Regions from separate parts of the Nonomuraea sp. IBHARD001 genome, predicted to be linked through region 1. Evidence: riboswitches for the same ligand, from Rfam matches in the RefSeq annotation. Region 1 holds a riboswitch; the other holds the start of a gene.
The links. Region 1 has a riboswitch for cobalamin ahead of ACTWNK_RS28935 (ribonucleoside-diphosphate reductase subunit alpha). Riboswitches for the same ligand answer to the same signal wherever they lie in the genome.
Positions count from the first base shown of each region.

Region 1 (4,397 bases):
AGGTCGATCAGCGCCTTCTGCGGCAGCTCCCACGCCGTGCGGTAGAGCACCTTCAGATCGGCCGGGATCCCGGCGACGTCCTGGACGGAGCCGTCGGCCCGCTTGAGCGCGTCGCGCATCTCCTGCGTCCACAGCCCGAGGCGCTGCAGGTCCTGCACCAGATAGCGGTTGACCTGGAGGAACTCACCGGACAGCGTCTCGCGCTTGAACACGTTGGACACCTGGGGCTCGATGCACTCGTAGCACCCGGCGATGGAGGCGATCGTCGCGGTCGGCGCGATGGCGATCATCAGCGAGTTGCGCAGCCCGTTCTCGGCCACCTTGGCGCGCAGCGCCTCCCACGCCGCCGAGTCCGCCGCGCCGTAGTGGTCGGCGTGCAGCACACCGCGCGCGGCCCTGGTGTCGTCGTAGGAAGGGTGACGCCCGCGCTCGACGGCCAGGTCGGCCGAGGTGTCGTAGGCGGCCAGCGCGATCTCCTCGGCGATCCGCGTGGACAGCGCGCGCGCCTCCGCCGAGTCGAACGGCAGGCGCAGGCCGAAGAACACATCCGCCAGGCCCATCACGCCGAGCCCGATCGGCCGCCACTTGTGGTTGGCGCTCTCGGCCTCGGGCGTCGGGTAGAAGCCCAGGTCGATGGTCTTGTCCAGGAAGCGCACCGCGGTCCGCACGGTGGCGCGCAGGCGCGGCCAGTCCATGCTGTCGCCCGACAGGTGCGCGGCCAGGTTGACCGAGCCGAGGTTGCACACGGCCGTCTCGCCGTCGCTCGTCACCTCCAGGATCTCGGTGCAGAGATTGGACAGGTGGATGACGTTCTCCGGCAGCGCCGTCTGGTTGGAGGTGCGGTTGGAGGCGTCCTTGAAGGTCATCCAGCCGTTGCCCGTCTGGGCCAGCGTGCGCATCATCCGGCCGTACAGCGTGCGCGCCGGGGTCGTGCGCGACGCCAGGCCCCGCGCCTCGGCGGCACGGTAGGCGGCGTCGAACTCCTCGCCCCACAGGTCGACCAGCTCGGGCACCTCCTTGGGGTCGAACAGCGACCACTCCTGGTCGGCCTCGACCCTGCGCATGAACTCGTCGGGGATCCAGTTGGCCAGATTCAGATTGTGCGTACGGCGGGCCTCCTCGCCGGTGTTGTCGCGCAGTTCGAGGAACTCCTCGATGTCGGCGTGCCAGGACTCCAGGTAGACGCAGGCCGCGCCCTTGCGCCTGCCGCCCTGGTTGACGGCGGCCACGGAGGAGTCGAGTGTGCGCAGCCAGGGGACGATGCCGTTGGAGTGCCCGTTGGTGCCCTTGATCAGCGAACCCCGGGAGCGGACCCTGCTCCACGCGATGCCGATGCCCCCGGCGTACTTAGAGAGCCTGGCGACCTGGCCGTAGCGGTCGTAGATGCCTTCCAGCTCGTCCCGGGGCGAGTCGAGCAGGAAGCACGAGGACAGCTGCGGGCGGCGCGAGCCGGAGTTGAACAGGGTGGGCGAGCTGGGCAGGTACGACAGCGTCGACATCAGCGCGTAGAGCTCGGCCGCCTCGGCGACGGTGGCCGACAGGCCGCAGGCCACCCGCAGGAAGAAGTGCTGGGGGCGCTCCAGCACGGCCCGCGTCTCGGGATGGCGCAGCAGGTAGCGGTCGTAGACCGTGCGCAGGCCGAAGTACTCGAATCTGGCGTCGGCCCCGGTGTCGACGAGCGCGTCGAGCTCGGCGGCGTGCAGGGCGACGAACTCGGCGAGTGAGTCCTGCAGCAGGCCCTCGGCATGACAGGCAGCGACGGAGTCGGAGAAGGAGCGCACACCGTGCGCGGCGCTCTCGTCGGCGATCTCCTCGGCCAGCAGCGCGGCGGCGATCCTGGAGTTCTGCGGGTCGGTGATGACCCTGGCCGCCGCCTCTTCGATGGCCAGCCTGCGGTCGGCCTCAACGATCTGTGTCACGTGCTCTCTCCTCGCGAGCTCTTCCCCCGGCAGGGCACGCGAGAGCATGACGGCATGGATCCACCCCGGCCGTCACCGCCCGCGGACCCTCCCTCGAGGCCCTGGACATTCATCGATCGCCGGCAGGTCTTCGGACTCGCGGGCATGGTGCCTCGGCCTACTGGCCGTCGCTTCCCGGAGAGTCGCCTCTCCAGTGCTTGATGACGGCGGTCGTTCCCGCTCACCGCTGCGGGGCAGTCTCAGATTCGCACTGAGTTCCCTATTGCTCCGCCCCTGCCGGGGCGAACCAGCGACGAGCAGGATCCTACATCTAGTGGCCGTTCCCGCAACTACCCCAACAAGTTGTGTCGGGCGTGTTGAGAAGTCCGAGATCGCGCAACACCGCGCGCAGCCTGTCCGTCTCGGTGCCGAGCCAGGCGGCGAAGTCGTCGCCGCTGAGCGTGATCGGCGTCAGGCCGCCGTCGGCGCAGGCCGTGCGCCAGGGGTCGGAGCCGGTGACACTGTCGCACATCGCGACGGCGTCGTCACGTTCGGTCTCGCTCATGCCCGCCGGGCCGAGCAGGGCGCACCAGTCGGCGAAGTCCAGGCGCACCCCGCACTCGTGCAGGGTGGGGGCGTCGATGCCGGGCAGGCGCTCGGACGAGGATACGGCCAGCGCCCGCACCTTGCCCTTGTCGATGCGCGTGCGCCACTCGCCGACGCCGCCGCAGGCGACTCCGGCCTGGCCGCCGAGCAGGGCGGCGACGACCTCGCCGGTGCCCGGGTAGCCCGCATAGTCGAGCAGGCGGGCATCGGCGCCGACCCCCTGGGCGAGCAGCCCGAACAGCAGGTGGTCGGCCCCGGCCTGCGGCCCTCCGGCCAGCAGCACCCGCCCGGGGTCGGCACGCAGGTGCGAGGCCAGGTCGTCGAACGTGGCCAGCCGCGAGTTGGCGGGCACGACCAGCACCTCGGGTTCGCCGACTAGCCTGGCGATGGGCGTGCTGACGTCCAGGATCGAGCGACCGGAGTTGATCTCGGCGGCGGTCAGCGCGGGCAGCCCGCTGACGGCCAGCTTGGTGGCGGCGTCACGCGCGGCGAACGCGGAGGCGACCGGCGGCAGGTGCCCGGTCCTGCGCATGGCACGGGTGAAGGCGTAGGCGACCGAGCCGAGCTCCTGCTCGCCGGGCACGACGGCGAACTGCCCGAGCGCACGCGTCGCGGGAGCGCCCGCACTGCTCGCGGTGGCGCACCCGCTCGCACACGCGGCCAGTCCCAGACCGAGCGCGAAAAACTGCCGACGGCGCATGGGTGCCCCTCCCCCGAAGTTCCCCCTATACGAGAGGTTATCGACATGTCACTACGTGTCACATATCGGGGGTCTTATTAGCTCATAGGTCGTCGGCTGGCAGTCCGAAAAGCCGGATGTACAGGGGTCTGGCGTCCTCGGTGGCGTTCTCGGCCAAGCGCTTGTGCTTGTAGAGCAGCTCGATGTACTCGTCGAAGAAGGCGGCGAACCCCTCCCTCGTCATCCGGGCCGACCCGCGCGAGAACTTCGCCCAGTCCGGGTCGCGCCGGTAGGCCTCGGGGAAGGCGTCGAGCAGGGCGCGGTCCTCCTCGTAGGACACGCGCTGGAACTCGGCGAGCACCGCCCGGTCCCGCTCGGGCACCTCGTCCGGCGTGGGCAGGCGCACATTGTGGCCCGGCTCGACCTGGCGCCACCAGCGCTCCCTGCCGGTGGACAGCTCCGGGATCTCCTCGATGAAGCCGTGCTTCTCCAACTGCCGCAGGTGGTAGCTGGTCGTGCCGGTCTTGGCCTGGAGGATCTCGCCCAGCGTGGTGGAGGTGGCGGGGCCGTGCACGCCGAGGTGGCGCAGCATCGCCCTGCGCATGGGATGGGCCAGGGCCTTGAGCCTGCCGGGATCGCTCAGCGTCAGCGTCGTCAGGGTCGGCGACATCGAGGGCGGCGGTATCAGGGGCGGCGTCAGGGGCGGCTCATCCTTCATGAGGAGCATCCTATCCACCTGCCGAACGAGTTCTGCAGAGACTTGTTTGCCGAGAGTTCTCTGCAGACTATTGTCGGTCATATGAGAAGAATCCTCCTCCTGGCCGTCCTCTGCGCCGGCCTTCTCGCCGCTCCCGCCGCCTCCGCCTCGGGCGTGCCGCCCGCCGTACCCTCCGATCTGCGGGCGAGCGAGGTCGCCTTCGCCGGGGCCGGTGGGGTCGCCCTGCACGGCACCGTGCTGCGTCCCGCCTCGGCCGAAGGGCGGCTGCCCGGTCTGGTGCTCGTGCACGGGGCCGGTGAGACGCCCCGGACGAAACTGCTCGGCGAGGCCGTGGCGTTCGCCAGGCAAGGGCTGGCCGTACTGGTCTACGACAAGCGCACCGAGGGGTACTCGCTGTTCGAGCGCTCCTACGACCTGCTCGCACTCGACGCCGTCGCCGCGCTCGGCGCGCTCAAGGCGCAGCCGGGCACCGACCCGGCCAGGCTCGGCCTCTGGG
Region 1 is NZ_JBWBBW010000002.1:5,876,697-5,881,093, forward strand. It holds gene ACTWNK_RS28935 (ribonucleoside-diphosphate reductase subunit alpha) at 1-1,919, opposite strand, end outside; cobalamin riboswitch at 2,024-2,225, opposite strand; gene ACTWNK_RS28940 (Bug family tripartite tricarboxylate transporter substrate binding protein) at 2,230-3,204, opposite strand; gene ACTWNK_RS28945 (ArsR/SmtB family transcription factor) at 3,287-3,901, opposite strand; gene ACTWNK_RS28950 (alpha/beta hydrolase family protein) at 3,983-4,397, shown strand, end outside.

Region 2 (4,397 bases), 1.8 Mb from region 1:
GCGGGCGGGTCGTGGTGGCCGAGATCGGGCCCGGCGGCGCGGACGTGCGGCTGCGCGAGGCGCACAGGTTCGCGAACGTGCCGGTGCGGGCGGGCGGCGTCCTGCACTGGGACGTCCTGCGCCTGCACCGCGGCGTGCTCGAAGGGCTGCGCGCGGCCGGGCCGGTCGACGGGATCGGCGTGGACGGCTGGGCGGTCGACTACGGGCTGCTCGACGCCGACGGGCGGCTGCTCGGCAACCCCGTGCACTACCGCGACGGCCGTACCTCATCGGTCGGCGACCCGGGACTGTGGGAGCGCACGGGCATCGCGTGGCAGCCGTTCAACACCGTCAACCAGTTGCGCTCGGCCGCCGGGTCGGCGCAACTCGCGGCGGCCAGGACGCTGCTGCTGGTGCCCGACCTGATCGTGTACTGGCTGACGGGCCGGATCGGCGCCGAGCTGACCAACGCCTCGACCACCCAGCTCCTCGACCCGCGTACCCAGGCGTGGGACACCGCGCTGATGGGCGAGCTCGGCATCGACGCGTCCCTGTTCCCGCCGATCGCCGCGCCGGGCGAGCGGCTGGGCGTCACCGGCGACGGCACGCCGGTGCTCGCCGTCGCCTCGCACGACACGGCCTCGGCCGTGGCCGCGGTGCCCGCCGCCGGGCCCGCCTTCGCCTACATCTCGTGCGGCACCTGGTCGCTGGCCGGGCTCGAGCTGGACGCGCCCGTGACGACGGCCGAGGCCGGGGCCGCCGGGTTCACCAACGAGGCGGGCCTCGACGGCACGGTCAGGTTCCTGCGCAACGTCACGGGCCTGTGGCTGCTGCAGGAGTGCCTGCGTACCTGGGGCACGGCCGACCTGGACGGCCTGCTGGCCGGGGCGGCCGAGGTGCGGGGCGGGCCGGTCGTGGACGTCTCGGACCCGGCCTTCCAGCCGCCGGGCGACATGCCGGCCAGGATCGCCGACGCCTGCGTGCGCGCGGGCCTGCGTCCGCCCGCGACCCGGGCCGAGACCGTGCGGTGCGTGCTGGACTCGCTGGCCGAGGGGCACCGCCGTGCGATCGAGGACGCGGTCAGGCTGTCGGGCCGCCCTGTGGAGGTCGTGCACCTGGTCGGCGGCGGCTCGCGCAACGCCCTGCTGTGCCGCCTGACCGCACGCGCGTGCGGCCTGCCGGTCCTCGCGGGTCCGGCCGAGGCCACCGCGCTCGGCAACGCCCTGGTCCAGGCGCGGGCGGCAGGCGCCGTGCCCGACGTGCGCGCCGCCGTACGGCAGAGCTTCGCGCCGGTGCGCCACGAGCCGGACTGACCGCTCAGGGCACCGGGTGGCCGCGGTCGTCGACGAGGACGCGGAGCTTCTTCGGGACGCACATGCGCCAGGCGTCCACGACCAGCTCGCGCATCTCGTCGGCGCCCAGGGCCGACATCCTGGCCATCACCCACTGGTAGCGCATGCTCGACTCGGGCGGAAGCAGGAACTTCTCCGGCTCGGCGGCGACCAGGGCCGCGCGCTCCTCCTTGGGGAAGCCGAAGCCCATGAGGGTCTCGTCGCGGGAGAAGGCGACGTAGACGATCGAGCCGACCCTGAACTTCACCCTGTCCCTGATCAGGTGTTCGGTGGTCCGGGGGAGGGTGACGGCCAGTCGGCGTACGTCGTCGACGGTGAGCATGAACAGCCTTCCTACCCTAGGCGACGTTGTTGACGGGCGTGATGGAAAACGATACGTTCCGGATGATTTCGCGGTGGCCGATGGGAAATCCGGTGAGATGCCGGTGCGGTCGCGCCACTGTATCCGGGCCTTGAGCCCGGGAGCCAGGTCTCTTGGCCGCCGCGTCCTCATGCATTGGGACGCGTGATCCCTAAGGAGGCCTGATGAGTGACCTGACCGGTCCGACGACCGTGCCCTTGCCCAGCCTGCGCCCTTGGCTGCTGGCCGTGCCGGTGTTCCTGCTGCTGGCGTATCTGGTGCTGATGGACAACGGCGCCATCTCGCAGACGGGTACGTTCCTCCACGAACTCATGCACGACGGGCGTCACCTGCTCGGCGTGCCCTGCCACTAGGGGACGTCGTGGTACGCACCCTGCTCGTCCGGGGCCTGCTCGTGGGGCTGGTCGCCGGACTGATCGCCGCTGCCTTCGCCTTCACGCTCGGGGAGCCGCGCGTCGACGCGGCCATCGCCATCGAGGAGGCTGCGGCGGCCGCCGCGCCCCCCGCGGCCGAGCCCGAGCCCGCCGACGGCCACTCGCACGAGGAGGCCGAGGTCACCAGACCCATGCAGAAGGCCGGCCTCTTCCTCGCACTCGGCCTGTACGGCGTCGCGGTCGGCGGCGTGTTCGCCCTCGTGTTCGCCGGGCTGCGCGGCCGGGTCGGTCCCCGCTCGGACGCCGCCCTGGCCGTCGTGGCCTCGGCCACGGCTTTCGTCGCCGTCATCGTTGTACCGTTCCTGAAATATCCGGCCAACCCTCCGGCGGTGGGGGATCCCGAGACCATCAACAGCAGGACCCTGCTGTACGTGGTCATGGTGCTGGTCGGCCTCGCCGCCACCGCCGTCGCGGTCGCCACCGCGCGCAGGGTGTCGCCGGGCAGCGGGCCGTGGGCCAAGTGGGGCGGTGCGGTCCTGGCCTTCCTGGTGCCGGTCGTGGCCGCGTGGCTGCTGCTGCCGAAGATCGACGAGGTCGCCGAAGGCTTCCCCGCCTCGCTGCTCTGGGAGTTCAGGCTGGCCTCGCTCGGGACGCAGCTGGTGTTCTGGACGGCGTTCGGCGTGCTGTTCGGCTATGTCGGCGACCGCGCCGCCCGCACCCGCGACCTGCGCGCCGTCCCGGCGACCTCACCGGGCTGAGCGGCATGCCCGCAGGTCGTCGCCTGCTGTTCGTCAGGCAGGCCATGACCCCGGGCATGCGCGAAGCCCGCTTCCCCGGCACCCCCGTCCTGGACGCCCACGGCCCCCGGCCCGCCGCTTTGCCGGGCGGGGCAGGGGCAGGCGCACGGACCGCGAGCCGGGAGCCCGGCCCTCCTCTGGAGGGCCGAACCGCCCCCGGGTCGCTCGATCCGGCCGATCGGCCGGACCCGGCGGCGCTGGCCAAGGCCACGCAGTTGCGCGACGCCGTCGCGCGCTGGGCGCGGGGGGCGGTGGTGTGCAGATGCGCGCCGCATCCCTCCGCCATGGCGACCGGCCGGGCGCTCGGCCTGACGCCGGTCGCCGAGGACGTGCTGGCCGAGGCCGACCACGGGCGCTGGAGCGGCCTGCCGTACGCGGCGGTCGCCGTGGAGGAGCCGCAGGCGCTGGCCGGGTGGCTGGCCGATGCCGGGTCGGCGCCGCACGGCGGGGAGAGCCTCGACGCCATGGTCGACCGGGTGGCGGCCAGGCTGGCGGTGTTCGGGGCCGCCTCGCACGCCAGGCTGGGGGAGAGCGTCGTGCTGATCGGCGACGCGGGGCTGATCCGCGCCGGGCTGTGTCACGCGCTCGGGCTGCCGTCGTCCGCGGGCCTGCGCTTCGACCTCGCCCCCCTGTCCTTCACCGAGCTGACCGCCGCCGGGAACGGCTGGCGGATCGCCTACGTCAACAGGAAGGTCCCTTCGTGATCCCTGCCTATCCGTTCAGCGCCGTCGTCGGCCTGGCGGACCTCAAGCTCGCACTGGTGCTGAACGCCGTCTCGCCACGCGTGGGCGGCGTCCTGGTGCGAGGCGAGAAGGGCACCGCCAAGTCCACGATCGTCAGGGCGCTGGCCGCCCAGCTGCCGCCGGTGGAGGTGGTATCGGGCTGCCGGTTCGGCTGCGACCCCGCCGCGCCCGACGCCTCCTGCCCCGACGGGCCGCACGAGAAGGGCGCGGGATCGCAGGTCAGGGCCGCCGCGCTGGTGGAGCTGCCGGTGGGCGCGGCCGAGGACAGGCTGGTCGGCTCGCTCGACCTGGAGCGGGCGCTGACCGAGGGCGTGAAGGCGTTCGAGCCCGGCCTGCTGGCCGCGGCCCATCGGGGCGTGCTCTATGTCGACGAGGTGAACCTGCTGCACGACCACCTGGTCGACCTGCTGCTCGACGCCGCCGCGCTCGGCACCAACTATGTGGAGCGCGAGGCCGTGTCGGTGCGGCACGCCGCCAGGTTCCTGCTGGTGGGCACCATGAACCCGGAGGAGGGCGAGCTGCGCCCGCAGCTGCTCGACCGCTTCGGCCTCACCGTCGAGGTACGCGCCTCACGCGATCCGGTGGAACGCGCCGAGGTCGTGCGCCGCCGCCTGGCCTTCGACGCCGATCCCGGGGCGTTCGCCGCGCGCTGGCGCGAGCAGGAGGCGGCGCTGGCCGCCAGCATCGCCTCGGCCAGGGCCAGGGTGGCCGCCGTCGTCCTGCCCGACGCGCGGCTGCGCCAGATCGCCACCGTGTGCGCCGCCTTCGAGGTCGACGGCCTGCGCGCCGAC
Region 2 is NZ_JBWBBW010000002.1:4,030,958-4,035,354, forward strand. It holds gene ACTWNK_RS20420 (rhamnulokinase) at 1-1,292, shown strand, start outside; gene ACTWNK_RS20425 (MmcQ/YjbR family DNA-binding protein) at 1,297-1,653, opposite strand; adenosylcobalamin (AdoCbl) riboswitch at 1,710-1,856, shown strand; gene ACTWNK_RS20430 (CbtB domain-containing protein) at 1,857-2,045, shown strand; gene ACTWNK_RS20435 (CbtA family protein) at 2,054-2,824, shown strand; gene ACTWNK_RS20440 (histidine phosphatase family protein) at 2,830-3,567, shown strand; gene ACTWNK_RS20445 (putative cobaltochelatase) at 3,564-4,397, shown strand, end outside.
Region 2: it holds a riboswitch for cobalamin, as region 1 does, so the genes downstream of both, ACTWNK_RS20430 (CbtB domain-containing protein) here and ACTWNK_RS28935 (ribonucleoside-diphosphate reductase subunit alpha) in region 1, are expected to answer to the same signal.